Regions from separate parts of the Microcoleus sp. K4-B3 genome, predicted to be linked through region 2. Evidence: riboswitches for the same ligand, from Rfam matches in the RefSeq annotation. Region 2 holds a riboswitch; the other holds the start of a gene.
What was found. Region 2 has a riboswitch for cobalamin ahead of QUA78_RS20650 (energy-coupling factor ABC transporter permease). Riboswitches for the same ligand answer to the same signal wherever they lie in the genome.
Positions count from the first base shown of each region.

Region 1: it holds a riboswitch for cobalamin, as region 2 does, so the genes downstream of both, QUA78_RS10400 (DUF1636 domain-containing protein) here and QUA78_RS20650 (energy-coupling factor ABC transporter permease) in region 2, are expected to answer to the same signal.

Region 1 is NZ_JAUBSF010000016.1:83,748-99,502, forward strand. Features, by position in the region: gene QUA78_RS10340 (DUF2382 domain-containing protein) at 1-802, shown strand, start outside; gene QUA78_RS10345 (PRC-barrel domain-containing protein) at 1,017-1,910, shown strand; gene QUA78_RS10350 (glutathione peroxidase) at 2,201-2,686, shown strand; gene QUA78_RS10355 (VOC family protein) at 3,173-3,634, shown strand; gene QUA78_RS10360 (PAS domain S-box protein) at 3,728-6,166, opposite strand; gene QUA78_RS10365 (hypothetical protein) at 6,237-6,413, shown strand; gene QUA78_RS10370 (hypothetical protein) at 6,416-6,625, shown strand; gene QUA78_RS10375 (hypothetical protein) at 7,041-7,172, shown strand; gene QUA78_RS10380 (ATP-binding protein) at 7,338-9,476, opposite strand; gene QUA78_RS10385 (slr1659 superfamily regulator) at 9,627-9,971, opposite strand; gene cynS (cyanase) at 10,414-10,857, shown strand; gene clpX (ATP-dependent protease ATP-binding subunit ClpX) at 11,226-12,608, shown strand; cobalamin riboswitch at 12,736-12,882, shown strand; gene QUA78_RS10400 (DUF1636 domain-containing protein) at 12,905-13,315, shown strand; gene cobW (cobalamin biosynthesis protein CobW) at 13,506-14,540, shown strand; gene QUA78_RS10410 (GTP-binding protein) at 14,723-15,694, shown strand.
Region 2 is NZ_JAUBSF010000053.1:24,301-40,055, forward strand. Features, by position in the region: gene QUA78_RS20590 (hypothetical protein) at 1-425, opposite strand, end outside; gene folK (2-amino-4-hydroxy-6-hydroxymethyldihydropteridine diphosphokinase) at 703-1,191, shown strand; gene QUA78_RS20600 (NUDIX hydrolase) at 1,373-1,921, shown strand; gene QUA78_RS20605 (FAD-binding domain-containing protein) at 2,025-3,470, shown strand; gene QUA78_RS20610 (Uma2 family endonuclease) at 3,678-4,289, shown strand; gene QUA78_RS20615 (Uma2 family endonuclease) at 4,307-4,954, shown strand; gene QUA78_RS20620 (hypothetical protein) at 5,057-5,506, opposite strand; gene QUA78_RS20625 (hypothetical protein) at 5,603-5,929, shown strand; gene QUA78_RS20630 (pentapeptide repeat-containing protein) at 5,945-8,077, shown strand; gene QUA78_RS20635 (DUF2834 domain-containing protein) at 8,135-8,467, shown strand; gene QUA78_RS20640 (FAD-dependent oxidoreductase) at 8,893-10,473, opposite strand; gene QUA78_RS20645 (Uma2 family endonuclease) at 10,716-11,477, opposite strand; cobalamin riboswitch at 11,712-11,858, shown strand; gene QUA78_RS20650 (energy-coupling factor ABC transporter permease) at 11,920-12,639, shown strand; gene QUA78_RS20655 (energy-coupling factor ABC transporter substrate-binding protein) at 12,643-12,975, shown strand; gene cbiQ (cobalt ECF transporter T component CbiQ) at 12,972-13,772, shown strand; gene QUA78_RS20665 (hypothetical protein) at 13,769-13,990, opposite strand; gene QUA78_RS20670 (DUF2207 domain-containing protein) at 14,105-15,127, shown strand; gene QUA78_RS20675 (hypothetical protein) at 15,435-15,755, shown strand, end outside.

The sequences.
Region 1 (15,755 bases), on a different contig from region 2:
TGCGGGAGACGACATCAAGGGATTTGATGTTTATGCTGGCGACTCTGATGAAAAAGTAGGCACCGTTTATGACGCTTTGGTTGATGACACGGGTCGTTTCCGCTATCTGGTAATTGATACCGGTATTTGGATTTTTGGCAAAAAAGTATTGCTGCCAATCGGCTCTGCCCGCTTCGACTACGGCTCCCGTCGCGTGTACGCAACAGGTCTTCGCAGCAAAGCTCAAGCAGAACAATTGCCGGCTTACAATGAATTAGAAGCACTAGATTACGATCGCGAAGAACAGGTAAGAGGCGTATACCGCAATCAAGGAACTGCCGCGGCAACCACTGCAACTCCTGCTAGCTACGATCGCAGCAGCTACAGCTACGATATCGACCGCCCCCTCTACGAAACCAACGAACAGCAGCACCAAAATCTCAAGCTTTATGAAGAACGCTTGATTGCTAACAAACACCGCGCCAAGACAGGCGAAGTAGCAGTTGGCAAGCGCGTGGAAACTGAAACCGCGCGAGCTTCAGTACCCGTTGAAAAAGAACGAGTTGTAATCGAGCGAGTAACGCCCGTAGAAGCGGGTCGAGTAGTTTCAGTCGGTGACGCTGACTTCCAATCAGGGGAAGTTGCACGCATGGAAGTCTACGAAGAAACCGCCGACATTCACAAGGAAGCTTTCGTGCGGGAAGAAGTTAACGTCAGAAAAGAAGTTGTTCGCAGCACGGTTGAGGGCGAAGAAACCTTGCGTCGTGAAGAATTAGACGTTAAGAGCGACGGAACTGCGGTTGTAGATCATAAAGATATCTAAACCAACCGCAACAGGTATTGCATAGGAATTGCGCATTAATCACATAATTCTGGCACTGCGCAGGTGAGATTTGTGGCATCGCGCAATTCCTATAGAACGGGGCGGGTGGAGTACAAAAATTGTCTAGTTTTGGCAAACTTTATGCACTTTTCCCGCCTTCAGCAATTCCTAATAAAAATCCCTAGGCATAAAAGTTTCAGGAAATTAAAAAAAAATGAACGGTCAAGCCTCAGCAGAAAAGATAGCAACTGCCAAATCTATTGCCCGTCTCAACCGGGTTCCGGAAAAAGTCAGAACTAAGCTAAAAAGTTTTACAGTCAAAGACAACCAAGGTCACTTGGTAGGCAAAGTTAAAGATGTCTATTTCGATCCTAACGGTCAGTTAAACTTTGTGGTGGCAGGGCTTGGTCGCGAAAATACGCGCACTTTTTTACTAAGTATTAAGCTGCTAAAAAAAGTAGATTATCACCAAAAAGCGCTGTTTGTAAGTATTAATTCGGATCAAGTCGATATGCTGCCGGCAGTTTCGGCAAATGGCGGGCGTGAGTCTTTAGAAAATGCCTCAGAAGCGCATAGTGAATTTAACAACAGCGAGTTAACGCACCCCTCAACAGTTATGTCAAATCTAACAGATGCCGATCGCACAGATGAAAATGTGGAGACCGATGAGGATGAGGAAAACTTGGATATTGTCGATCAAGAAGTAATTCGCCTGCTAGAAGAACGATTGGTGATCAATCGCAGCAAGCGCAAAGTCGGCGAAGTCATCGTGCGCAAAGAAATTGAAACTCGGATGGTACAAGTGCCTATCCAGTGGGAAAAGCTGATTGTCGAACAAGTCGGCGACGATCCCAAGGTGTTGGCAGAAATAGATTTGGGCGAGGGAAGCATCACCGGTATAGATTTGACGGAGATTAAGAGCGATCGCCAGGAACCGACAGTTAAGGCTGAATTTACCTCTGTGCAGAAAGCTAGCAAAATCTTAAATTCGATCGCCTCTCAACCCCGCCACGGTTGCGTCAAAGTCCGCCTAGAACTCGTTCTGGAAGACAAGCAACTTGAGGATACTTACCAAAAATGGATGACGGAACACCACTCAGAGAGTTAAACTATTCGTCCTTTTCGCTGTGGATTTTAGCTATTAGGGAGAAACTTAAATCTCATAGCGGATTGTGGCGCTCATTTCTGCGGACAAAGTTTTCCCGCATCTACTAAGATCGTGTTCGGTAAATTAACCGTAATCTTCGTAGGGGCGGGTTCACCAATATCTATAATATAAGCCCGAGATCCGTAAACTAGGCCCGGTCGGGATATTTAAATTTTGAGCGATCGGCATCTCAACAAAATTGTACTGAATTGCGGTAAAATTATGCTGGTCAAATTTAAAAGTATTTGAAAATGCCCAGCACAATCTCCGACATTCAAGTAAAAACGATCGCAGGCGCAGACAAGCAGCTAGGAGAGTACGCTGGTAAGGTACTCTTGATAGTTAACGTAGCTTCCCAGTGCGGCTATACACCTCAATACAAAGGACTCGAAGAATTGAGCCAGAAGTACAGCGCTGCTGGACTACGCGTTTTAGGATTTCCCTGCAACGACTTCGGAGCTCAAGAACCGGGAAGTAATTCAGAAATCGTCAATTTCTGTACTACAAAATACGGCGTCAGCTTTGAATTATTTGACAAAGTACGCGCGATCGGCAGTCAGCAGCACCCGCTGTACGCTAAGCTTACGAGTGCAGTCGAACCCAAGGGTGAGGTTTCCTGGAATTTTGAAAAATTCTTAGTTAGCAAACAGGGTGAAGTAGTTGCTAGATTCCGCAGCAGCGTGGGCCCAGATTCGCCAGAATTGATCGCTGCGATCGATCGAGAATTGGCAAAATAAGAAGTTCGGCGACGAAGCAGTCTATAGGATTTAACGGATTTAACGGATGGATGTTTAGGGAAGAGGGAAGAACTTAAGATGCTTCTTTTCTAAGTTTAGAGCTTCTTTTTTTCTTCTCTTCCCCATTGTTTGGAAGCACTCAGCAATTAACAAATACCCATGATGGGATCGAATAGGAGAACGGTTTAATTTAATGGAAAATACATCGGGATTAGATTTAGTTGTAGGTTTACTTGCCTTCGCAATTCTTGCAGGCGGCTTGGCAATGCTATTTGTAGGCATGGCATCGTTCCCTAAAGAAAAATAACCATAATTGATATTATGTGCGATCGCACGCCCCTAATAAAAGTGTTTGTAGTGAGGAGTGAAGTCCTTATATAAATCTGAGGAATGAAGTCCTAACTACCAACTTAAAACGGTTATTTTCCAGGACACGATCTGAATAAATATAGCAGCATTCAATTTTAACATTCGCAATTGACTATCATGCAAACTACCGAAAACACCGTCAAAATTGTCCTGGAGCCGGGGAACTTGCGGCGCGTTCACCATATCGCTTTAAACGTGCGCGACATGAAAGCTTCCCGCTACTTCTACGGTACAATTCTCGGTTTGCACGAACTCACAGGTGCAGAAATCCCCGCAACTTTAACAGAAATGGTAGCAGCCGGTAAAGTCGCTAATTTCGTCACCCCAGACGGCACTGTGATTGACCTATTTTGGCAGCCCGACTTGGAACCGCCAAACCCTGACCCGGAGAAGGCTTTTACTCGCGCCAACCACTTAGCCTTCGATATCGAGCCGGATTTGTTCGATCGCGCTCTGGAAGTGCTAAAGTCAAATCAAATTGCGATCGACAGCGGCCCCGTCACTCGCGCTACAGGACGCGGCATTTACTTTTACGATCCTGATGGATTTATCATTGAAATCCGTTGTGATGCAGTTTAAACAGTTGCTATCGGGCTGGCGGTGCTCGGTGCGCACCATACATTTACTATTTTGATCGGGGTGTTCCGCGCGCACCCTAGGTTTAGAGTTGTTTTATTTTCCGTCTTTGCTAATAGATTGCTTCGGCCAAGTAAACCGAAAAGTTGCTCCTTTACCTTCGGCAGATTCTAGGGAAATAGTACCCCCTTGACCTTCGACAATTTTCTTCACCAGCGACAAACCAATGCCAGTATTTTCAACTTTATCGCGAGCTTCCAAGGTCTGAAAAATTACAAAAACTTTATCGTGATATTCAGGAGCAATCCCCGGCCCGTCATCCTCTACAGAAAACTCGTAAAAATCATCTAACTCTTTAACCGATATTTTTACGTGACCGGATTCACATCGATTGTGCTTGATGGCGTTGCTAATTAAATTAGAAAAAACCTGCTGTAACGGCAATTTTTCGGTCACAAAAGTTGGCATTCCCGGTTCAATTTTAACCTCAAATCCAGACGGCGGCGCCAACGAATCAATAATTTCTGCTAATAACTTTTCAATTTGTACAATTTCTGAAGGCATTTGAATGCGTCCGACGCGGGAATATTGCAGCAGTCCCTCAATCAAACCTTCCATGCGGTGAACTCTGCCGCGCAGCAGGTTCATTTGGTGCAGAGTATCCTCTGTCATCGAGTCACTGAGGTCTTCTTCTATCCAACTGCTGAGATTTGCGATCGCCCTGAGCGGCGCTTTCAAATCGTGAGAAACTACATAAGCAAACTGGTCTAATTCTTGATTCCGCTTTCTCAAAATACTTGTCGTTTGAGCCAGCGTCTGCGCCGTCCACCTCAATTCTTGAGCGCGCAACCGCAACGATTCCTCAGCTTGTTTGCGTTCCCTAATATCTTCTACCACACCCATCAGAAATTGACTGCCATCTGGTTCTCGCAGCAGCGAAACCGTTAAGTTTGCCCACACCAACTCTCCATCTTTGCGGACGTAGCGCTTTTCCATACCATAATGTTCAACTTCTCCTGCTAACAATTGGCGCAAAATTTCCTGTTCGCTTGCCAAATCCTCCGGCCAAGTAATCTCCTGAAATCTTTTTTCCATCAATTCTTGGCGGGTGTAGCCCAAAATCTCGCAAAGTTTTTGATTGACTAACACAAATTTGCCTTCCACAGTCTTTTGGGCCATGCCCACTGCCGCCTGCTCAAAAGTAGCGCGAAACCGCTGCGCGCTTTGGGCTAAAGCAATTTCTGAGCGCTTGCGATCGCTAATATCGTTGCTGATTTCCAAAATAGCCACTGGTTGATCTTGCTCGTCGTGCTGCAGAGTCCACCGGCTGGCCACCGTTATTTTTGTCCCGTCTGCCTTGGTGCGTACCAGTTCCCCTTGCCAAGAACCCCGCTCGAAAAACACTTTTTGAATTGCCTCGAAAGGTTGCGTCCATTCTGTTTGCAAAAGCTCGTGAATATTTTTTCCTATTGCTTGCGACTTCCGCCACCCGTAGAGCCACTTCGCCCCCAAATTCCAATAAGAAATCGCCCCGTTCAAGTCGAGTACCGCGATCGTATCGTTCGCCAAATCCAGCATTTGCGCTTGCTTGCGCAGAGTTTCCTCAGCTTGTTTCCGTCCTCTGGCATCGCGGCAAATCGCAATAAACAAGTGTTGATTTTTCAGACGCATTTCGCTGACAGCCAACTCCATCGGAAACTTAGTTCCGTCGCTGCGAATTCCAACTGTTTCTTGCTGGTAAGTCTTCAGCGCAGTATCGGGATTTAACACAAAATATTCGATCGAATAATCCCCCGCACTGCTGTACGGCTGTGGTTGAGCAATCAGTCGCCGCAGGTTGGAGCCAATTATTCGAGAGGCTTTGTCGCCAAAAATTTTTTCTGCTGCCCTATTAAAAGACTCAATATTTCCCCGTTCGTCCAAAGTAATAATCCCGTCAGCCGCATTATCTACCACAGCTTGAATACGAGTTTTACTTTCTTGCAAGCCAGCTTCCCGCTTCCTCAATTCCTTATCTAAACTATCAAATAAATACCAGGAAGCCCCTGCACCCAAACAGCCGAAAAGCAAACCAGCAACTTGCACAAAATTAGTGAAATCTATCAAATCCCGTCTTTGCAGATCTAGAGCTTTCTGGTATGCTTCACCGGCATCAGCAAACGCATTAATTTTTGCGCGCAGGTTATCCATTTTCAATTTGCCTTGAGCGAACACCTGAATTATTTCCGGCGACTGCACCCTTGTTGCCGAATTATCGAGCTTATTCAAAGTGTTTTGCAAGTAATTTATTTGCTGTTCGCTACTTTTTTTTATATCTTCAAGTCGCTGAGTTTGCAGTTGATTTCCTTGAACCATAACCTTGAGTTTAGCCAGCAGCAGAGGCAAACTCTTCTTGGCTTCTAAGTAGGGTGAGAGAAATTCGCGGCGCTTCGTCAACCCGTAACCTCGAATGCCCGTTTCCGCATCCACCACGGTTCTTAACAAGCGGTTAGTTTCCTCAAGTATTGCCCTATTAGTATCTGCTCGCTTTCTCATCTTTAGGCCGCTATCCCGAAGCCCTGCAATTGCTATCAGCGAAGCAAACAGACAAATCACGGGGATAGTAATGATGACTGTTCCCCGCTGGCGAATTGGTCGGTCTGTCCATACAAATTGGACGCAGCGATCGAGCAAATACTTCACGGATATTGAAGGAGAAAGTTTGCTGCCAGTATATCGCTTTTTGGCAATTTATGCTAGGGATAAGTTCGTTTTTTTTGGTTTGACGATCGCCGGGGACTAACCGTGGAAACTAGATTAGACCCCTGCTATACCTACCTGCTGAGACTAACAGCAGATTTTTTTGAACGGTTTTTAAACGGAGACAAGGAGAAGGAAATGCCTTTTTTCGGCAGCGAGACAGCAGGAGAACCAGAAACGAGCCTTTCTGCTTTACCTTCGTTTTCGCCTTCGGCTTTTGCTGTCAAACTAGAGTCTGTTTCGCAAGCGTTCTGAACATTTGTAACTACAGTAGTCCACCTGCCTGTAGCGGGATCGCGATAACAAGTGAAAGGATTTATTTTTAGCGGTTGACTGCAAGGTTTAATCATGTAGATGCACTCCTTTGATTCTCAGAACTTGCGCACTGCTTTCAGCAGCAGTGCTATCTCGCCAGTAGAAACAGCAGTATGAAGGCAAAAAGCAGAATTGTGTTTCTGTGCCCAGAGACCTTTGATAATTCCTGATTTCCTGTTAACTTTTGCCTTCTACTGGTTACCGACCATAGCATTACTTTTACCAAATTGCCTTTCTGCAAGCAACCCCCCACCCCCTTAATCAGGTTGAGGTGCGACTTGTGAATGCAGGGAGGCGCCAGATCCTGCCTGCAGGACAATTTTGGGATAATACAGTTATTCTAGGCTGGTAAAAAATGCTACTGTGTGATCGGCAACAGAGATCGATCGCGATCGGTGTCACAATTAAAAAGGGAATTGGGGCGTTGCTGATTAACGGTATGAACCAACTTTTTTCGGAAGTTACAAAACTCACCATACTTGGCTGATGGCAATTGGGAACTATTCAATTCATCCCTGTATTAAGCAACGCCGGAATTGGTAATTGGTAATGGGGAATTGGTAATGAGGGAATTAGTAATCGGGAATTATTCCATCTCTTCCTTTCCTTAAATCCGTTAAATCCCGTACACAATCCGTTGTATAACTTGATTCTAACTAATATTAACTTTTGCCTTTAATTGAACAGTAAAAGTAGAGCCAACACCAAACTGACTCTCAACAGTGATATCGCCGCCCATCATCTGGCAAAACAAGCGGCTAATGGCTAATCCTAAACCGGTGCCGCCGTACTTGCGAGTAGTTGAAGCATCCCCTTGAATAAAAGGTTGAAACAAACCATGCTGCTGTTCTGCCGACATCCCAATCCCCGTATCGGATACCTGCAAATAAACCGAATCGCTGCCGCCTGCTGATTCGCGAGTCGCCCTCAACAGAACGGTTCCACCTTCGGTAAACTTCAGGGCATTCGAGAGCAAATTGAACAGAATTTGCCGGACTTTAGTCAAATCTGCATACATCACTCCCAAATTGGGAGAGCAAGAAACTTGCAATTGATTGTGATTTTTTTCGACCAAAGGGTGCAAAGTTGCAACGACTTCTTCTATTAAATTGCCGAGGTCAAATTTTTCTAAGTAAAGCTCCATCCGACCCGCTTCTATCTTAGAAAGGTCGAGAATATCGTTAATTAAAGTCAGCAAGTGTTTGCCGGCGTTATAAATTTTTTGGGTATCCGGAAGTATCTCTTCGAGTCCCGATTCCAATGCTTCTTCTTGTAGCATTTCGCTGTAACCGATAATCGCGTTGAGCGGCGTCCGTAGCTCGTGGCTCATATTGGCTAAAAAAGTGCTTTTAGCTCTCGAAGCTGCTTCAGCTTTGTGTAAGGCTTCTTGCAAAGCTATTTCGGCTCTTTTGCGCTCGGCAATTTCGATGCGGAGCAGTTTATTGGCGGCGGTGAGTTGAGCGGTGCGCTGATCGACGGTCATTTCTAGCTGCGCTTTGGCTTTGGAGAGTGCTTCCTGAGCCCGCTGGCGCTCAAATCCTTCGATCGCCAGCGCTACCAAATTTGCCAAAGAATCGGCGAATGTGCGCTCCTCCAGAGCCCACTGGCGGGGCGCGCCGATATGTTCGAGAGAGAGGATACCGACGATCTGGCCGCCGAGCCTAATTGCTACATTTAAGATGGATGAATTTGGCTTGTTGGCATCTGGCAGCACAGCGGAATGTTCGGCTACCGAAGATGAGGGGTACAAATTTGTTTTTAGAGAGTTTTGAGTCTTTGGCACAGGTTCTAAAGCTTTGTCCGATCGCACATTTTCCCCCGGTGCGTCGCCTTCAACATCTAATATTGAAAATTTTAAATCGCTTGCCGATATGGACTGGTGGCTCAAATGATTCTCGCGGGTGCGATCGTACAAGTCGAGACAAACTAATTTGAGGTTGGGGATTGTAAATTTAGAACGATTGACCGACTCGTGTTCCTCTGGGGCGGCCGTCTCTGTATCGATTGATTCTGTTTGGTTGTGGGCGAGCGCTCTCTCGGTAAAATTTAGCTGAGGATCGATCGGGTAGCGAGTTCCAAATCTTCCATGGTTGTAAAGCCAGACGCTGACTTTTTCCACATCCAAAGTGCGGGCGGCAGCCTCAGTAATTTCGCGAATTCCCACATTCAGCGCACCGCTGTTGAGAGTCCTCTGCCGACCTAGCTGCAACAAAGCCAAACTCTGGCGGCGGAGCCGCTTTTCGCTCTCTTGGAGGGTTTGTTCTGCTTCCTTGCGCTGGGTGAGGTCGTACAAGGCGCACAATGCCGTCTGCTGACCGTTAAACAGCAGCGGCTCAACCGAGATCATCACCCAGAAAGGGGTGCCGTCTGACTTTTTGCAGTGGAGTTCGTAGTTTTGGAGGTGTCCGTCTTTAGCAATTGCCTCAAGTACCTTTGGGCGATCGCTGGGGTTGAAGTAAAAGTCTGGAGTGCTGCTGCCGATCAATTTTTCTAGGGGTATGTTCAGGAGAGAAGCCAATTGAGGGTTCGCATACAGAATTAAGCCGTCACAGAGGCGAGAAACCAATACCGGAACGGGAGTTGCCGAGGCGATCGTCCGAAACTGCTCTTCGCTTGAACGCAGTGCCAACTCAGCTTTGCTCAGCAAGTGAGCTTCCATCGTATCCGAATGTTCGGTGGTAGTCTCCAGCATAATTTCTAGGTCAGCCTTTTCGCGCTTCAAGTTTTCAAGTTCTGCACTCAGCTGCTGAACGTCCAAAAGTAGCTGTTCTGTCGATGGTTCTTCCTGCATAGCAATTGAAAATTGGTAATTTTTAGTTGATTTTGAAGTTTTTTACGGTTTTGTGCTAGCTTAACTATGACTTATTCCAATTAACTTCAGCCACCCTCATCCTGGTTCCCGGACTTAGCTTGGGGTTCATCTTTTTTACCTTTTTCTCTACTATTCCAATTCTAAGTGCAAGGAAGGCATCAGCCGTTGCAAGTTCTTCAGGGATTTTCTCTGCCAGGGGATCTGTTTAGAGCCTTTTATGGCGATTTGAATATTTTTTTGCTGGCGCACTTTGATAATAAATTTTGAGACAATATTAATTCCCGAACTATTTAAAAATTCTAGCTGTCGCAAGTCTAGAGTAACCGTGTTTGGCGAGGATTCAGCCACTTCGTTGAGCAGATCGACGATCGGCGCGTATTCTTCCACCTGGCTGAGTCGGAACGAGCCGCTGCAGGTCACTGTTTGGGTATCGCCATCGTAGCGGAGCGTGTAATCTTTGGTCTTAATCTCCATACTTTTCTCGGTTGTGGGTTGTTAGCGGTAAAGGGGCTTTGGGTGCGGGAGCGAGGATTGAGCTTCAGGCTAGCACGATAAAAATTCGGCCGTTTGCCGAATGCCTTTGCTGGTGTAACTTGTAATACATATACTGCTAACTGTAGCATTGCCACAGGGCAGTTATGAGTTATTTTGGGATTTATCAGTTGTGATACCAGTTGGTAAAAAGAATGCAACTGTTGACTAGCTCTCTACCCTGGTAGTCATTAGTCATTGCCAATTACTCAATTATTCAATTATTCAATCGAAAATTTTAGCAGTTGTGGGGCTGTAGGAAACCAGCTTTTGCTGAAGTTCCGAGTTATCAATTCAGTTCTTTTTCTCAATTTAGTATTGACAAATTCACCAAAATGTGAGACAAATTTCACATCTAACCCAGCAGTGAGTAGGAGAATATTTAATGGCAATTTCACAAATTACAGAAAAGCTTTTGGCTGCTAAAAAAGCTAAGGGAATTAGTTTTGCAGATTTGGAAAAACTTTTGGGGCGCGACGAAGTTTGGATTGCCGCGGTTATTTACCGTCAAGCAACCACATCTGAAGATGAAGCAGAGAAAATTGTCTCGGCTTTGGGACTAGATGGCGAGACGGCTGCGGTTCTTTGTGAACCTCCGTTAAAAGGTTCTTTGGAGGCCTCGGTTCCGGTCGATCCTCTGATTTATCGTTTCTATGAAATTATGCAGGTTTACGGGATGCCGCTCAAAGCAGTGATACAGGAAAAATTTGGTGACGGGATTATGAGCGCGATCGACTTTACTTTGGATGTCGAGAAAGAAGCAGACCCAAAAGGCGATCGAGTGAAAATAATTATGTCGGGAAAATTTTTGGCATACAAAAAATGGTAAGCCAGTCTTGCTTTACCTTCAAGTGAAAATTAAAAAATTAAAATTTGGTCGAATGACTAATGACTAATGACTAATGACTAAGGCCTCAAAAGTGTTAACTTAGAAATAGAGATCGCGAAGCTTGACTCCGCCAAAAAAACGGAGACAAGCCCCCGACTTAAGTCGTGCAGAGCCCCAAATTTTAGACCATAGTTCAGCTCCAAAATTCATCTGTGGAGTAAATCTAAAATCTAAAATCTAAAATCTAAAATCGACTGACTGGCTTGGGTGTCCGATCGGGAAACCTTTCTAGGGCAGAGCTAAGGTCGATCCCGCGGCAACTTCCCCAGTCGAAACAAGCAACCGCAACCGTAAAGTAAGAGGCAAATATGTCAAAATATGACTCCCATCTGAGATGCTCCTTTTGCGGCAAGTCGCAAGAGTACGTCCGCAAGTTAATAGCTGGGCCCGGGGTCTACATTTGCGATGAATGCGTGGAACTGTGCAATGAAATTTTAGAGGAGGAGTTCTTTGACTCCAGTAAAACAATTGGTCAACAGATTCCCCAATCAGAGGTGCGAGAGTCTCAGGGACAAGGAACGCGGCGCCCGGGTCGATCGAATAAATCGAAAATTGTTTTAGCTCAAATTCCGAAACCGACAGACATTAAGCAGCATTTAGACAACCACGTTATCGGCCAGCATTCAGCAAAAAAAGTTCTTTCTGTAGCAGTTTACAACCACTACAAGCGCTTGAGCGTTGACCAAGCTAAAGATAGCGACAAGTCTTCCCCTGACAGCGATGTAGAACTGCAAAAATCCAACATCCTGCTAGTCGGGCCGACAGGTTGTGGCAAAACTTTGTTAGCGCAAAGTTTGGCGCAAATGCTCGAAGTCCCGTTTGCGGTAGCCGATGCGACGACGCTGACAGAAGCTGGATATGTCGGCGACGATGTAGAAAATATTTTGCTGCGGCTGTTGCAAATGTCGGATTTTGATGTCGAATCGGCGCAGCGCGGCATTATTTATATTGATGAAATTGACAAGATTGCTCGCAAAAGCGAAAATACTTCGATTACCAGGGATGTATCAGGAGAAGGAGTGCAGCAAGCGCTGCTAAAAATGTTGGAAGGAACAGTGGTTAACGTGCCCCCGCAAGGAGGCCGCAAACATCCTTACCAAGATTTTATTCAAGTTGACACGAGCAAAATTCTATTTATTTGCGGCGGTGCTTTTGTCGGTTTGGAAAAAATAGTTGAACAGCGTTTGGGTAAAAAATCCTTGGGCTTTATTCAGCCAACAGAAAGCGACAGCAACTCGACTTTGCCGGCCAAAGACAAGCGGGCCGCTGATATTTTGCAGCAGGTACAGCCGGACGATTTAGTCAAGTTTGGTTTGATTCCTGAGTTTGTGGGGCGGATACCGGTGGTAACGGTGATTTCGCCGCTGGATGAAGCCGCTTTGATGCAGATATTGACCGAGCCCCGGAATGCGCTGGTGAAGCAGTATCAAAAGCTGTTGAAGATGGACAGCGTGGAATTGGAATTCCAGCCGGAAGCGCTGCGGGCGATCGCCCAGGAGGCCTACCGCCGCAAAACCGGCGCGAGAGCTCTCCGCAGCATTTTAGAGGAGTTAATGCTCGATGTGATGTACGAGTTGCCTTCTCGCAAGGATGTGGCTCACTGTATGATTACTCCTGAAATGGTCGAGAAGCGATCGACAGCTGAATTGCTGTGGCATCCTGCTTGGCACAAACAGCACGAAACTGCATAATTTGTAATTTGTAAGGTGCCGATGCCACACCCTACAAACTACTAAACAAGTACCCAGATTTATCCCTGGGGTCGCTTTCTCCAATCTAAAATCTAAAATCTAAAATCGATTGACGGCAAGTGCGGTATGATGTGACTTCGCGATCGGTTCTAGCGGGGAGCAGCCGTTAGAGGAAACGGGGAAAGTTCGGTGCAAGTCCGGCGCTGTCCCGCAACTGTAATGAAACCGTTGTGGTTTCTCAAGTCAGAATGCCCGCCGATATCTAAATCACTTTTGAACGCATCTGCGAGGTACGGATGATGGATGGAATTAATGCGGCTGTACGCACAAAGCACAGTCTATTTGTTTGCACTGCTTGCGCTAGTGTTTGGAAAAACGGCAAGCGCGAAGGTAAAAGCGGCGGTCAACAATTCATGGAAAATTTGTCGCAACTCGCTAAAGATTGGGAGTTTTCTGATAAATTTGAGATTCAAGAGGTTGAGTGCATGAGTGCTTGCAGTCACTCTTGTGCGGTGTCTTTTGCTGCTGTTGGAAAGTACACTTATCTGTTTGGCGATTTACCCGCAAATGAGTCAAAAACTGCGGAAGCTGTACTCGAATGTGCGGGTCAATACTATGCTAAACCAGACGGTTTGTTGCCTTGGTCTGAGCGTCCTGAAGCTCTGAAAAAAGGTGTTTTAGCAAAGATTCCTCCGCTGGCAAATTAGATAGGTTTGTAGGAGGGACTTTAGTTTTTTCCTTCTCGTTCCCAGGCTTTGCCTGGTAACGCATACGCAGAGGCTCTGCCTCGTATTAAAAGCGCTCCTTTATTCCAGCGAGGCAGAGCCTCTTGATCGGCATTCCCAGGCAGAGCTTGGGAACGAGATATCTCACCACTAAATAAGCAGAAAATTATCAATGCACAAAATTCCTGTTACTGTCATCACTGGTTTTCTCGGTAGCGGCAAAACTACCTTAATTCGCAACTTATTGCAAAATAATCAAGGTCGCCGCATTGCTGTTCTGGTTAACGAATTTGGCGAAATCGGAATTGACGGAGAACTGCTGCGCGATTGCCAAGTTTGCGACGAAGAAGAAAATGTCAGCAGCAATATTGTTGAACTAACAAATGGTTGTCTTTGCTGCACTGTTCAAGAGGAATTCTTGCCGACTATGCAGGAATTGTTGAAGCGCCGAGAACAAATTGATTGTATCTTAATTGAGACTTCTGGCCTCGCACTTCCTAAACCTTTAATTCAAGCTTTTCGCTGGCCGGAAATTCGCACGGGTGCTACTGTAGACGGTGTGGTTGCTGTTGTCGATTGCGAAGCTATTGCTAGCGGTACTTTTGTCGGTGATATCGATGCTTTGATGGCACAGCGGCAAGCTGATTCTAGTTTAGATCACGAAACTCCGATCGAGGAATTGTTTGAAGACCAGTTAGCCTGTGCCGATATGGTACTTTTAACGAAGGTCGATCGCGTAGATGCGGAAACTCACCAGAAAGTCCAAAGCTGGTTGCAGCAAGAGTTGCGTCCGAGTGTGAAAATTGTGCCCTGCAAAGGTGGCGAAATTAACCCTGATGTGCTATTGGGATTTAATGCGGCGGTTGAGGATGATTTGGAGTCTCGCCCGAGTCACCACGATGCTGAGGAGGAACACGAACACGATGATGATATTAACTCGACTTACTTTATTGCCGATCGCGAATTTGAACCTGAAGCTTTGGTGAAAAAACTGCAATCCTTGATGCAGCAGGAGGAAATCTATCGGATTAAAGGGTTTGTGGCGGTTCCCAAGAAACCGATGAGGATGGTGTTGCAAGGTGTGGGTTCGCGGATAGAATATTTTTACGATCGTCCTTGGCAACCTTCTGAACTCCGCCAAACCAAATTAGTGCTGATCGGTCGAGAGTTAGAGCGCGATCGAATTGCAGCTATAATTAACAACTAATTGTCATCTGAGAGGGGCGGGTTTATCGATATTTTGAATTGCAGCAAATATTATTGGTAAAACTCGCCCCTCCAAGCTCTCACGAACAATTTATTAACATTATTTAATATTGTGACGGCTGCCAGCAAGTCTGGTGTACAATAGCGATAATGGTTATCATTGTACAAAAATCGAGGTCAAGTATGGTGACTGCTGGGGCGATCGAATCAGTTCCTGTTACCGTTCTCACGGGTTATCTCGGTGCAGGCAAAACTACGCTACTGAACCGCATTTTAACACAAGAACACGGCAAAAAAGTTGCAGTTATCGTCAACGAATTTGGCGAAGTAGGCATCGACAACCAACTCATAATAGATGCCGACGAAGAAATTTTTGAGATGAACAACGGCTGCATTTGCTGTACAGTCCGAGGCGATTTAATTCGGATTATCGGCAACTTGATGAAGCGGCGAGACAAATTCGACCACATAGTCATCGAAACCACAGGTTTAGCCGACCCCGCACCCGTAATTCAAACATTTTTTGTAGACGAAGATATGCGGGAAAAATTGCTCCTAGATGCAGTTGTCACGGTAGTTGATGCCAAGCACATCTGGCAGCACTGGGACGCAGACGAAGCTCAAGAACAAATTGCCTTTGCAGATGTAGTTTTACTCAACAAAACAGATTTAGTGACGGAGGAAGAATTGGCAGAATTAGAAAAGCGAATTCGCGTCATGAATGCAATGGCAAAAATTCACCGCACCCGCAACGCTGAATTGGAGATGGATGCTTTGTTGGGCGTTAAAGCATTTGATTTGAACCGGGCATTAGAAATCGAACCAGACTTTTTGGGCGAACACACTCACGAACACGACGAAACAGTTACTTCCGTAGCAATAGTAGAATCCGGCGCTATTGACGGCAACAAATTCAGCGATTGGATTGAGGAATTGTTGCGGACTCAAGGGCCGAATATCTTTCGGACAAAAGGCATTTTGAATGTCGCCGGAGACAACAAGCGATTTGTTTTCCAAGGAGTACACATGGTGTTTGATGGCCGGCCGGATCGACCTTGGAAAGTCACTGAAACTCCGAAAAATGAACTCGTATTCATCGGCCGCAACTTAAACGAAAATCAATTGCGAGAGGATTTCCGTAAATGTTTGGTTTAACTGAAATCTTGAAGTATTTTTAATCAGCTTTTTAGGAACAGGCAAGATGCCTGTTCCACAA
Region 2 (15,755 bases):
CGGCTGGGCGCAGGTACGTTAATCACTTGCGAAGACCCAGAAATTGCGGCAGAAGTATTGCCGTTTCTGAATCCCAGCAGCAATTTAGCATCGGCAAAATATCTAGTCCACTGTTCGATTCTCGCATCTTTGTGCCAGTCGCGGCGGGATACTCTCGATCGCAAAACCGGAACTCTTTGTCGGCTGCGATCGGCTGTAATGATGACTGTAACTTCTGTTAATGCCGGATTTGCTTCAAACTCGCGGGCGATCGACTCTTTCGCTAAATCTTCCGCCTGCTGCACTAAACTCGCAAAAGATTGACTGCCGTCCGAATCTAAGGTAAGGTAGCGCTCTTTTGTTTCAGCCAAACCTATCGATGTACTTGCTGTTAAACTGATAATTGCTAGAATGACGGCTGACAATAAGCGTAGGTACAAATTCATTATGTTTGAAACTAAATACTAACACTTGTCAATGATAGTTAATAAAATTTAACAGACTGTTAAGCTTAAATTAAAATAATATTTTGTGTTATTAGAATGCGCCAAAAATGCAGGCATTAGGGGGGATTTTAGTAAAAATACAACTTGTATGGGCGGGTTTATCGATATCCTTTGAGGTATCAAAGGATATCGATAAACCCGCCCCGCGTTACTCTTCCCTTTTTCTTTAAATCCGTTACATCCGTTACACAATCCGTTGCCGAACCTTCTTCCTTCAATGAAATTAACAAAATGCGCGATCGCCCTTGGTAGCAACTTAGGCGACTCCCTCGCCACACTCAAAAGCGCGATCGCAACCCTCAACAACACCCCAGAAATCGCAGTAAAATCCCATTCAAGCTGGTATCAAACCGCCCCCGTCGGGCCGCCCCAACCCGATTACATCAACGCCTGTGCCATCCTAGAAGTTGCACTAGAACCCGAACAATTGCTAGCAAATTTATTAGAAATTGAGAGAAAATTTAATCGAATTCGCCAAGAAAAATGGGGGCCGAGAACCCTCGACCTAGATTTGCTGCTGTACGACAATTTAATCCTAGAAACTCCGACACTGACTCTACCTCATCCCCGGATGACCGAAAGAGCTTTTGTATTAGTACCTTTAGCAGAAATTGCCCCGGATTGGGTGCATCCGGTGACGAAAAGTGCGATCGCCCAACTCCTGCAAACCGCAGACTGTTCCGGAGTGCAAAAATTACCACTGTAAAAATTTAGCACAGTTCAGGGATCGTACCAGTTTTCCAAAAAATGCAACCGTAGGTAAGCTCGAAACAGTGATAGTTATCAGTCATTCCCAATCTAAAATCTAAAATCTAAAATCTAAAATCCTATGAGATCGCCTATGATGTCTTAAATCAGTGCACTCTAACATTATTCGCTTCTTGCTTATGTCGATCGGTCAAGAACTACCCCAACTCCTCAAACAGCGCCTATTTTACCAAGGGCGGAAATTTAACTTTGACGTAGCCACCCTCCGCCTTCCCAACGGTTCCGAAGGCGAGTGGGAATGTATTCGCCACCCGGGCGGAGCACTTGCAGTTCCCGTCACACCCGAAGGTAAACTCGTCTTGGTGCGACAATACCGCTTTGCCACAAAAGGGCGAATTTTAGAATTTCCCGCTGGTACGGTAGAAATCAATGAAAATCCCGCCGAAACTATTAAACGCGAAATCGAAGAAGAAACCGGATATCGCGCGGGAAAATGGCAGAACTTAGGGCAATTTTTTCTCGCCCCCGGTTATTCCGACGAAATCATTTATGCTTTTTTAGCCCTAGATTTGGAAAAACTGGAAAAGCCACCAGCACAAGACGATGATGAAGACATGGAAACAGTTCTATTCACTCCTGAAGAATTAGAAAAAGCTATTTTAGCTGGGGAACCAATTGATGCAAAATCGATTTCTAGCTTTTTCTTGGCACGTCCATTTTTGATGTAAATCCGATATGTGAGTGACAGATAACAGATCGTTGAAATAGCGGTAAGGTGCGCCTCGGCGCACCCTATGGCGAAATGTATGAAGTTAAAATATAATCAAAAAAATGTCCGATCTAATTTTATTTTGGCACCGCCGCGACTTGCGTATTTCTGACAACATCGGACTGGCAGCAGCGCGCCAGCAAAGCCCTAAAGTAGTTGGGATTTTTTGTCTCGATCGCAATATCCTAAATCGCGATGACGTAGCGCCAGCCAGAGTCACATACATGATCGGCTGCTTGCAAAAACTCTCCTCGCGTTACAGGGAAGCAGGCAGCCAATTGCTGATAATTCAAGATGACCCGAGTCTAGGAATACCGAAATTAGCAACAGCTATAAATGCCAAAGCAGTATTTTGGAACTGGGATGTGGAACCCTACGCAAAACAGCGCGATCGTTCCGTATCAAGCGCCCTCGAACAAGCAGGAATTCAAGTTCAAAATTTCTGGGATCAAGTCCTGCACGCCCCAGATGAAATTCGCAGCGGTACAGGGACTCCCTACACAGTTTATACACCCTTTTGGAAAAAATGGAACAGCAAACCCAAAGCCCAACCAGTAGAGACACTGCCGATAACTTATCTGGAATTAATGACCGGATTAACCGCAGAAGAACAAGAACTCGCTAACCAAGCAGGTGCAATTGAAACACTGCCAACTGCCTCTAGTTTAGGATTTATTTGGGAAAACCCATTAGTAATAGAACCCGGAGAAGATGCAGCGAAAAAAAAATTAGAAGAATTTTGCGAGATCGCAATTTACCAATATCAAGGACAGCGCAATTTCCCCGCAATTAACGGCACATCCCAACTCAGCGCCGCCCTCAAATTTGGTGCAATTGGCATCCGCACGGTTTGGCAAGCTACCCAGATAGTAATGGAAACTTGCCGCAGCGAAGAAGCGTGCACAAGCATCCAGACTTGGCAACAGGAAATAGCGTGGCGGGAATTTTACCAACACGCCATGTATAACTTCCCAGAACTAGCAGACGGCCCCTACCGTCCAGCATTCAAAGACTTTCCGTGGGAGAACGATGAAAAACTCTTTCTAGCTTGGTGTCGGGGCAAAACTGGCTATCCTATTATTGACGCGGCAATGCGGCAGTTAAATCAGACAGGTTGGATGCACAATCGCTGCCGCATGATAGTCGCCAGCTTCCTCACCAAAGATTTAATTATTAACTGGCAGTGGGGTGAAAAATACTTCATGCAAAAATTGATAGACGGCGATCTTTCTGCTAATAACGGCGGCTGGCAGTGGAGCGCATCCAGCGGCATGGACTCGAAACCTTTGCGAATATTCAATCCCGCCAGTCAAGCTCAAAAATTTGACCCGGAAGGGGAATATATTCGGCACTGGGTTCCAGAATTGCGCCGAGTTGATACTAAACTTTTGCTAACAGGAAATCTTTCGTCTTTAGAACGCCGACTTCTTCCTTATCCCTCTCAGATCGTAGACCACAACGAGCAGCAGCGCAAGTTTAAGGAACTGTACAAGCAGCAAAAAATTTAAACCTCACACCCAGAACCCCGACTTATTGAACAAGTCAGGGTTCTAGCTGACATTATTACACCTACCTAATTAATATGTGATATCATGTTCTATTAATTACCATTAAAAAAGTTGTTTGTAGTAAGGACTTGAACTCTGATTGACTTTATTATAGGACTCAATTCCTCACTGCGAACTATTCATGGTTATATGAAAGGAGAATTTTTCATGATTCAAACCATAATCAAATCGATAACATTTGAAGAATTTTTAGAATGGTATCCAGATGGAAAAGGACGTTTCGAGCTCCGCAATGGAGTAATAGTTGAGATGAACCCAAATGGCGACCATGAGGAAGTTACAGGTTTTATGATCCGCAAAATCAACGTAGAAATTGACCGTTTAAATCTTCCTTATGTAACACCGTCAACTTATTTTGTCAGACCTCCCGAAACGACCACGGGCTACCAGCCAGATCTCATAGTCTTAGACAAAACAGCCTTAATTTCAGAGCCACTAGGGAAAAAATCATCAGTTATTTCTCAAGGTAGCTCTGTCAAGCTTGTTGTCGAAGTAGTTAGCACTAACTGGCAAGATGATTACCTGGTAAAAGTGGCTGAGTATGAAAGATTGGGTATCCCGGAATACTGGGTTGTTGACTATGCTGCTTTGGGTGGCCGGCGGTTCATAGGTAATCCCAAACAACCTACTGTATCGATTTACCAGTTGGTTGATGGCGAGTACCAGGTTAGCCAGTTCCGAGAGTCCGATACTATTATTTCGTCTGCCTTCCCGGAACTTAATCTGACTGTTGAGCAGGTTTTTAGCTCTATAACTTAAATAAATCGGAGGTTGAAATGGTAACGCTGCAATTAAGGCAAATCAGTGTACCCCCAGGACATAGAGTGTTGTTCCATGATGTCAACTGGCAGGAATTTGAAGCAATTTTAGAAGAGTTGGGAGAACACCGTGGCTCTAGAATAGCTTACAGTCAAGGAACGTTGGAGATTAGGATGCCACTACCAGAACACGAGAAAGCTAAAATCATTATTGGTTATTTAGTGAAAATTTTGTTTGAGGAACTAGAAATCGACTTTGAACCATTTGGTTCGACCACTTTCAAGCGAAAAAGTATGTTACAAGGAATTGAACCTGATGAATGTTTTTACATTGAGAATCACGCTCTAATGATTGGCAAAAAACGGATCGACTTAACTGTAGATCCGCCGCCTGACTTAGCAATTGAAGTCGATTTAACTTCCAAGACTCAACTGGACGCTTACGAAGCTCTGGGAGTCCCTGAAATCTGGCGCTATGAAAATAACAAGCTTCAGATTAATGTGCTTCAAGATGGGAAATATGTTGAATCGGAAATTAGTCTGATTTTTCCCAATCTGCCAATTATTGCAGCTATTTCTCAATATTGCGAAGAAAGTCAAACAGCGGGCACGAGTCAAACTCTCAGATTGTTTCGCCAGTGGGTTAAAGACCAAATACAAAATTGATATGAAATCCCTATTCCCCGGACTTGCTGTCACAACTCAGGCTTATTTACGATCGCAAAAAAGCCATTTTCTGACAGCAAGCGTCCTAATCCCGTTGTATGGTTAATTTCGCTTTTGGGAAATAGAGAGAGAGTAAGGGTGTTGACCTTGAGATCGATCGCCCACAAAAATAACATAAGTCCCCTTGTCCCCATAACCGGAAAATTCTACATTCCCCGCAGCAGAATTCGCCGGCAGCACGCAGAAACGCCCCCTCGGCCCCTGAATCATCAAACTCGGAGCTCCAGCGGTTTGTACTGCAATCCGCCAGTAAGGCAAATCCTGCGTTACTTCGATGACGTGGTTTGGTGCTTGGGAGACAAAACCGCAGTCGCCGCTATTGTTAGGGCCGCCGGAAACTCCAGAAACTCCCAGCGGTTCGGGAAATCCCGGAGCAATTTGTAGCGGTTGGCTCCGAAGGGCACCGGCATCCGCTAAAATCATTGCCAAGGCTAGGGTCACGATCTGGCTAAACCACTGTTTGCCGCGATCGCCCGGATAATGGATCTTCATGTTTCCTCACACAATGGCATTTATTCTAGTTCTTTGACGGTAGGGGATAATGGCGGTTCCGAACACATTAATCTAAACTAACTCCCGAATTTTTTTATGAATCCTCAAAATAACTTCAAATGGCAGCAAGCGTTCGGAGAACTAAAAGCTAAACTAGAAAGATCGCCACTCATCAAACAAAATCCAGAGAGCTATCAGGCCCTCGAAACCTTCTACAATCAATTACTGGACAAGTTTCAAAGACTCCCCAAACCGGGACAGGTGGCAGCCTTTGCCGTCGGAGCGATAATTGTCCTGACAGTCTTCAATAGCGTCGTACAGCTAATTTCAGCGCTGATGACTCTTGCTGTTCTCGGAGTGCTAATCTACATAGCGTATAAATTGGCAATTTCCCCCCAGTCCTCAAATACTAACGACAAATAATAGGAATTTCTAAATATGGCTAACCCCACCGCGCCCAGCGGCATCAATCAACCCGATCCGTCTTGGCAAACACAATCCAAGCAAATGCCACTGCTGGTTCGCAGGTGCGGCGCTTGGGCAGTGGAAATTTCGTTAATTGCCGCCAGCGCCCTAGTTCCCTTCAGTATCGGGGCATTGGTCAACAAGGAATCTCAAACCGTGCCGCTCAATTCCTCCATAGCAGCAGCATCCGAAACCGTCGCCCGTACTTTGGGCATACCCGTGCGCGATCGCAGCCCCAGAGTCGCACCCCTAACTAATCTATTCTGGTCAGGGGCGCTGCTGGCACCGGTAGTTTTAGCGGGGTGGCAACTGTTTTTGCTCGCCAGAACCGGTCAAACTATCCCCAAACGCTGGTTCGGGGTCAAAGTTGTCACAGCGTCGGGTACTCCTCCGGGTTTTGGGCAAGTGCTAATTCGCGAAAGTTTGGGGCGCTGGGGAGTGCCTCTAGGCGTCGCTTACGGCATTTGGCGCTTGAGCGGTGCGTTTCCTGATTTGCTGATTTTAGGGGGGCTGAGCGGCTTGGCAGTGCTCGCAGACGGCGCGGTTGCGTGGCGTTACAAACGGCAAGCGGGACACGATCGCCTCGCGAATACTTTGGTCGTCAACGCTCGATCGAATCAACTGTCTGACAATCCTGTCAAGAGTCCAGATTGGACTGAGGAAGACGCGCAGATTGCGGCTTTGGTTGTGACTCCACAAAGCGGCCTGAAAGCAAATGCCAGTTTGTGGAATTGGATGCGCCAACACCCAGGCACAACTTTAGTAATAGTTACCATCGGCAGCGCGGGATTGATTTTAACTTTGTTTGTCGGCACTCTTATCTACACTCAAAGTCAAGCAAATATGCGGGATTCCCGGCAGCGGAACGACGAATTATTTGTAGCTTTAGTCAACAAATTGTCTCCCACATCGGCTAGCGGGGCATCGGGCAGGCGATCGGCTATTTTGGCTTTGGGGGCGGTGGAAGACTCCCGCGCCGTACCGCTGCTAGCGGATTTGCTCGCTCAAGAAGACAACCGCGCCATGCTGGACGCGATCCAGCAAGCTTTAGTCAGTAGCGGGCCGAAAGCTTTGCCTGAGTTGCAGCGGTTGAATCAAGCCCTCAGCAACGATCTCGATTCCCTGCGCTTTGGCGGCAAGGCCCCGGAACGCGAGTTAGCGGCCGCCCGCCAGCGAACAGTACAAAGGGCGATCGGCAAAATTCTCACAGTGTATAGCAGCCAGCTCAACGGCGCGGATCTGAGCCGCACGGATTTAGCTCAAAGTCCCGCAGGCCCGTCTCAGTTTACTTTAGTTTTAAACAAAGTTGACTTGTCGGGAATTAAGTTGAGAAATACCAATTTAACCAATGCCAGCTTTCAGGGTTCTCGCTTTTACGGCACCGGCGAAGACAGGCGTCCGGCTACATTTGACGATTGGGTTTCTGACTTGAGCGGCGCTAATTTGGAAGGAGTAAATTTGACCGGGGCGTCTTTGAACAGTGCTGTAATGAACCGGACTACTTTTGTGCGCGCTGTCCTGAACAAAGCTAATTTGTCAAGCGGCAATTTGAACTCAGCTAATTTCAGCAGTGCTATTTTAATTGGAGCAAATTTGCAGCAAGCACAGTTAAAAAATGCAATTTTTACTGGTGCAGATATAGGAAGCGCGAATTTGTCTGGAGCGGATTTGTCAGGTGCACGTTTGGGCAAAGTGAAGGCTCAAGGCGCTCAGTTGTCCTTGACAAATTTGTCTAAATCGGAATGGCAAGGTGCTGATTTGTCCGGTGCTGATTTGAGCGGCGCGAACTTACAAAATGCCGATTTGAGTTCGACTAAACTCGCCAACGTGAATTTAAGAGATGCTCGGTTGCAAGATGCGAATTTTCGGAATGCGGAGGTAAGTTCGGTTGATTTTAGGGGCGCGAATTTAGCGGGAGCGAATTTTAAAGGCGCTGTGTTTCTGGGCAAGCCAGCTTCGGAGCAATTTATTCAAAGTCCGACCGGGAGTAAATCGGGTCGATTCCTAGGAGTTGATTTTGCGGAGGCTAAGAATTTAGATAAAAGTCAAATTGCTTACATTTGTTTGCAGGGGGGGATTCATCCGAAGTGCCCGCAGAAAAAGTAAGGATTGGTTGTTAGCGACTAGGGTAATACAGTCGATCGAAGAACAGGTCGGGTAATTATGAGCGTTAAGCGAATCATTTATCTCATCCTATCAATTCTGGGGCTTGTGCTGCCTTGGTACTATAATTTGCAGTTTTTTAGCAATGCTGGCTTGCTCGACTTTGTAAACGAGAGTTCGGGTAATCTTGCTGCGAAATCGGTAAGTTTAGATTTGTCGATCGCAACTGTAGCAGGAAGCACTTGGATGTACGCTGAGTCAAAACGATTGGATATAAGTTTTGTAGGGCTGTACATACTTCTGGGTGTGCTTGTTTCGTTTTCATGTGCTTTCCCGCTTTTCTTGTTTGTGCGGGAAAGCAAGCTGGAAAAATCAAGCGAAGTCTCAAGTTGAAAAGTTGTTAACAGATTAGTGGGGCGCAGCACAATAATTCAGTGCAGGCGATCGAGATATTATATAATTTGCGGTAATATCACCGTTATAGGTTTGTAGTGACGATGGAAGTTCTCAGAATTTTATGAGGATGAAATTCCTCACTACAAACCAACGTGATTATTGTCGTTCGAGGGGACCTAATATTATATCGTTTCCGGTTGCACGAGCGAGATAATATAGAGGAAACGGCAGTGCCGTTTCCCTACCCGGATTAATTGTCAGGAAAGGGCACGGCGCCGTCTCGAAAGCTGTGGGTAATATTAATTCCGATGCTACCGGATTTGATACTAATACCAATTTCATTCATTTCTGGCTAAAAACTTTTGTGTAGGGTTTCGTTCCACTGGCAAAACCTACTATTGCATTGTTTATTGAAATTGTTATTACGCAATAGCATCCGAACTGGCAAGAGTCTCGAATTGCGCCAATAGCATTGCATCACCATTATTTGGAGCTCCAAAAATTTTAGGTAACTGGCCTGTTTGGGCGAGAACTTGTCTCACTTCTCGGTTAGATACATCGGCTATATTTTTGTTATTTAGAATGGCATTAACCGCAGCGATACCCACACCCTGACCAACTGCGGCGTTGAATTCAACAATTCTACCGACAGAACAGGCAAACCCTTCAAATCCAGAACACGGACTGACCACTGCCAGGTTAGGAACGTTTTTAATTAATGCGTGGCGGATGCCAACATTAAAGATAGGGTGTTTAAAACTCAGACTTTTCAACCATCCTAGACGAGTTGCTTTATCGCGAATACCCTGGATGCCTCCCCGTACATCAAAATGATAGCTAAATGTTGCCAGTGCCTCACTAGCTGGTACGCCACCTAACAGCATTTGTGCGCCAGTTAAAGGTTCTACAACTCCCGTCACATTGCCAGCGTGTCTGATATAAAGCTCTGAGGCATAAGTAACAGAAGTAGCCCCCAAACTCTTCAGCCAAGTCGTAACAAATAACATCTCTCTTTGCATATTAGCCGTGGGTTTGCTCCCGCTTCTAGCTAAGGCTTCCGCTTCGCTGGCGGTGACTGCGAATAAAAGCGCATTCCACGAAAGTCTTTCATTTGGAAGTATTGCTATATTTCCCTCATCTAAAATTATGCCAGTTTCAGAAAAAGATAGTTTTCTTCCTCTGAAGGAGTGGTAAGCTACAGACAGAGCCGGCGAGTGAACATCGATGTAATCGTTACCCGCCCACAGAGTTTTGAGATTGCCTTTAGTATCAGTCATTTCCCGCCGGAGTTCTTCTGCTAGTTTGGCATCCTTGTCGGCAGCGTACAGCAAAAATTTTTGACTCTCTGAATCGGCCAGGTTTGTGAAGCGTTTTAGATAAATGTAATCGAGTTCTTTCAGTGCTCTTACACTGAGTCCTTGGGTTTCAAAAACGAGGGTGACTGGAAGTTCTGAGTTAGGCAGACCAAATGTTTCAAATCCTTTCAGCTTTCTCACACCAGCAGCTTGAGCTAATTCGGCATTGACAGTGGCATCAATAAATTGCTTGCCGGCATAAACTACGCCTTGAGAGGTGGTTATACTGGCAATTTTTTGACCTTCTTTACTAACTGATTTAATTTCTACTTTGCTGAGGAGATCTGCCCCAGCTTGTACCAGCATTTCTTTCAGCGCTGCACTAGCTTTGCGGGGGTCAAGTGCAATTGCCTTAACGCCGGATTTTTGTAAAAATTCTTTATAGATTGTCGCCGGTGAACCAAACATATCTAACTTTAAAGATTGTTGAAGTTCTTCACTAATCTGACTTCTATCTAAATAAGCAAGACCGCCTCTTACCAAATGTCCGCCAATTCCTTCTTGCAAGCTTGCTTTCGACATCAGTAGAATTCGCGGATAACGCTTTGTTCGGCGAAGATATTCTCTAGAGGCAGAGATAACAGCTAGAACTCCTGGAACTTCATCACCAAAACAGATGACATCGTAAGAACGCAGATCCATGACCATTATTTAATAACCTCTCCTGATTTTCATCTTTTCGAGCTGGATCTCAATGTTTGCCGTCCAACTCTCTGTTTTTCCCAAATCTAGCTCGATATTTCCTGATTTTTGCGATAAAAATTCACACATTTCTGGAGGCAGCAACCGGGTTTTTTCCAGAAAATCCTCCGTTGAGGACGATCGATCTCGGTTGAAAAACCCGGTTTCAGAGCGTCTAGAGTCGGTCAGTCTGGTGATCTTGATTGCCATCAACTCAGATTATCAGGATCTATCCCCAACTCTCGCAATCGCTGAGCTAGTCGATCGGAACGTTCAGCCAATCGATCGGCGCGCTGCGATTCCTGTTGGGCGCGCTGGGCTTCTTGTTGGGCGCGCTGCGATTCCTGTTGGGCGCGCTGCGCGGATTCTTTCACCTGTTCTTCAGGAGTCAGATAACGTTTTCCATCGGCATCATACCAATACAACCACTCCCTTGTCACCCCAGAATAACTTCCCCTTTCACAACCAATCCCCAAACCAATTTCAGGCATCCAAACTGGATTTCCTGGCTGTAACTCGTACTTCCCATTGACTAACTTGTGTACTTCCAAATGAGGTTTACGACGGCGGCGGGAAGAATAAATGACGTAATAAAGTACGCCTAAAGCTTGATATTCCTCCAACTTTGTGCTGTATTCCTTACGATAAGTTGGGGAAACTACTTCCAGCACAAAAGTCGGCAAAACATTTTCATCCCACAGCACGTAACTGGGACGCAATTCTTCATCATAAAACCTTTCTACTCCTAAACCTAAGAAAGCATCTGGGACAATGGGCGGTTCGTCAGGGTGATGATAAATACCCATATCTATGCCAAAAAACCAGTCCATGCGTTCTGCCCAAAGCATGAGCAATATTGCTTTTAGCAATCCTGGTATTAATTCTTGCAGTTCGTTATCCACAGGCGTTTCATCAGAGTCTGGTAGTTCATCGGCTGAGGGCCAGTGCCTCGGGAATTTGTAATCTAACATGGCGGCTTTCCTCAAAACTCACTAAGATTATAGCGTTTACTTGTTTTGCGATACTTGTTTATCGGGCTACAAACTACTTTATAAATACTAAAAGAATATTTATTTAAGAAACCGCTTTCGTCGCTTATGACGCGAAGGAAGAGAAAGAATAGAACGAAGAAGATAGGTAATCTCGACTGAGTTAATCTGAATGAATTTTTGTAAAAGATTTGCTGAGACTTACGCGATCGACTAAACTATGTCTAACCAGTCGGTTCTAATGGGGAGCAGCCGTTAGAGGAAACGGGGAAAGTTCGGTGCAAGTCCGGCGCTGTCCCGCAACTGTAATGAAAGTCATGTCGCTTTCTGAGTCAGGATGCCCGCCGATGTGTTAATTTACATAGTCTCATCTGCGAGGTTCAGCGTGAAGGCCAGAAATCGGAAATTGGTCAGCTTGGGATTGATGGCTGGCTTGAGTTGTTATATTGTCCTGGGATCGGCAACGCCCGCTGCAGCTATGCACATTTCGGAAGGTTTTTTGCCGGTGCAATGGGCTGCATTTTGGTGGATGGTGGCGTTGCCTTTTTTTGCAGTAGGTTTGCGCTCAATTACTCGCATTACAAAAGAACACCCGGAACTTAAACTATTGCTTGCTTTGGCGGGTGCGTTTACTTTTGTGCTTTCTGCTTTAAAAATTCCCTCGGTAACGGGGAGTTGTTCTCACCCGACGGGTACCGGTTTGGGTGCAATTTTGTTCGGCCCTTCGGTGATGGCTGTACTGGGGGCTTTAGTCCTGTTGTTTCAAACGTTACTGTTAGCACATGGTGGCTTGACAACGCTGGGAGCGAATATGTTTTCGATGGCGATTGTCGGCCCTTTCGCTGCCTATTTTATCTATCAATTGCTGTTGCGAACTGGTAGCCAGCGGGCGGCAATTTTTTGTGCTGCGGCTTTGGCAGATTTGCTGACTTATGTGACGACTTCGATTCAATTAGCGTTAGCTTTTCCGGCAGCCAGTGGCGGTTTTATGGCTTCGTTTCTCAAGTTTGCTGGCATCTTTGCTATCACTCAAGTACCCCTAGCCATCAGTGAGGGATTGCTGACTCTATTGGTCTGGAATTGGCTGCATTCTTACGGGAAGCCGGAGTTAGAAACTTTGAAATTATTGAGACAGGAGTCATAAGCGGTGAATCAAAAACCTACAAAAAATCACCAATCTACTTCGCGGCAAAATTGGCTGTTGGCTGGTGCTGTGATTGTTCTGGCAGCGTTTCCTTTAGTTTTTGTGCGGGGTAAATACGGGGGTTCCGATGACCAAGCTAAGAAAGCAATTACGGAAATTCAACCGGGTTATAAACCTTGGTTCAATCACTTGTTTGAGCCGGCTAGCGGAGAAATTTCAAGTCTATTGTTTGCGTCTCAAGCGGCGATGGGGGCTGGCGTAGTGGGGTACGTCATTGGGTTGTATAAAGGCCGATCGCAATCTCGGCAGCAGTCCGATCGTAAATCGTCGGAATGAACCATCAGATTGATAGTCTGGCTTATACCAATCGCTTGCGCGGGTTGCCGCCAGCTCACAAGTTATCATTTGCGATCGCCCTTTTAATTCTGTCTCTAGTTTCTGGGGCGATCGTCCAATTGTCGATCGCCCTTTGGTTGGCAGTCTGGATCGTCGTCTATGCGGGCATTCCGGGGAAACTGTATTTGCGGTTGCTGTCGCTACCGTTGATGTTTTTGCTGACAAGTTTGCCTGCTTTGGCGATGGGTGCGGTTGCGGGCGATCGTATCCCCGCAATTCACTGGGATATCTGGCAAGGTTGGGGCATTAGCATCGGCACTTTTTATCTGTATGTGAGCCGCACCGGAATATACCAAGTGAGCTTGCTATTTGTTCGCGCCTTCGCATCGACAAGTTGTATGTATTTCATCCTCTTGACGGTTCCATTTACCGAAACCTTGCAAATTCTCAGACAATTACGGTGTCCAGAGTTAGTCACAGAACTGCTATTACTAATGTATCGGTTTATTTTTAGCTTATTGGCGATCGCCGATGAACTTTGGATAGCACAAAACTCGCGCTGTGGCTACCGCACTTGGAAACTGGGAATGCGCAGTTTAAGCATTTTAATCGGGCAATTGCTTCAGCGAACTTTGGAAAGCTACCGTCAAGTTTCGTTGAGTTTAGCCTCGCGCGGCTTTAATGGAGAACTGCGCGTTTGGAATTCTTACCCTTATAAACCTTCGCGAAGATATATATTTGAAGCCGTGTTTGGGTGTACAATTTTAACTTTGTTAAACGTGCTATTTAAACATTAAATTACTCGTTCCCAGGCTCTGCCTGGTAAGGCAGAACCGCAGGCTCTGCCTCCAATTTCCCATTCGCCACGCGAGGCAGAGCCTCTGGAAATCGGTTCCCAGGCAGAGCCTAGGAACCAGTCAATAGGATTGTCAAAATTAGATGTGTACCACCTTAGCAATTCTAAATAAATTGTGGGATGGGCTTCTAGCCCGTCCAAGCTCGAAGCCCATCCCAAGCTTCATTTTATCAATATGACTTTTATGAACTAAAGTAATGACTTTTATGAATTGACCTTACAAGAAATCTATTGAATGATTGTCATCAATAGATTTCTTGTAGGAATTATATTATGAACAAATGGCCGTTCAAAAAAATACTTTGTTTCTTAATGACCTCCTTGACCGTCTTTCTGGTCACAGTCACTCAGACACGGGCCCAACAACTACCGTTTTACTGGGATAACATCAACGTCACAATCGACGTTCAGACCAACGGAGATATGTTAGTTACGGAAAAGCAAAAATATGTCTTCGCAGCCGACTACAACACTGAACGATATCGCTATATTCCTTTAGGTAAGGTAGATGAAATTAAAGATGTGACCGTTACCGAAAATAATCAAATAATTCCGAGTAGCACGGGGATTGAAAACAATGAACTTTGGATTCGTTGGCAACATCAATTAAAAGCGCCAGAATCACATACTTTTGTCATCAAATATCGCGTGCTAGGCGGATTGCAGGTAGATGGTGAGAATACTCTAGTTTATTGGAAAGCCATTGCAGCGGGTCGCAAAGCTCCGATTAATAGGGGAAAAGTTACGGTGCAATTACCAGAAGCTTTGTCAGGGAAAGTTCTCTCGTTTACGAATTTTGGTACAGCCGCAGTTCCGCGTCAAGTAGATCCTAAAACATTTGAGTTTGTGGCAAGTCAGCCTATTCAACCCCAACAAGAATTAGAAGTACAAATCGCATTTCCCCAGGCAATTCTGAATATACCTCAACCTGGTTGGCAACAAAGTGGCAACCAATCTCAATCTTCTCCGGGAGAAGAAGGCTTTTCCATAGACCTAGGACCCATTTTTTTTCTAATGTTGTTCGGACTTTTTCCAGCTTTAGGAATTATCACATCCATTGCAAATCGACGCTGCCCTGAGTGTAAAACGTTCAATCTCAAACGAACTTATAAAGTTTTGATTCCTGCAACTACTAGCCGTTCAGGAAAGCAGCAAGTTACCCACCACTGTGGACACTGCTCTTACCATAACGAGTACGAAGCAGTAATTCCAGTCATTAGCAATGACAGCGGTGGTGGTGGCGGTGGTGGCGGTGGCGGTGGTGGCGGTGGTGGTGGCGGTGGCGGTGGCGGTTAATATCAAGGGGAGTTACGCATCACAAGCAAAGAAACCGGGTTTTTACTGAATCTGCGGGTTGTAACCAAGTATTCTCGCCAAAAACCCGGTTTCTGACTACCCGCGCGTCCAGGACTATTGTTGATAATTTTCGTATTCTCGTTAGTTTAGCGGGCAGGATTTGAATAAGGGCGATCGCACTTTTTACAACAGCTATTACAAATATGACTTTTATGAACTTAATTAATGAATTTAATGAATTGACTTTCACTTGGGCTTGTTTGATTATGTTAATAACATTACCTTGAAATTGATTAAATATAAAATCATGAAACAAACATCAGACAAGCTGGAACTGCGAGAGACGGCGGCATTTTGGATGAATCTATTCGTTGGGGGTAGTTTTTTGGCATTTGGTTTGCCTTTTGGTTGGTATTCCGGCAGTGTTTTCCTTTATTTATTTGCTGTAATTGGTTTGATGTTGGTGATATTCTCACAGATTGAGATCGTTACATTTGATAAAAATCTCGGTCATCTGACTTTCAAGTGGGAACAACCACTCATTTTCAAAACCAAAGTGGTCAAACACCTGATTCAAGATATTTCAGGTGTGGAAATACAGAAGATTGAGGATAGTGAGAGTATCAAG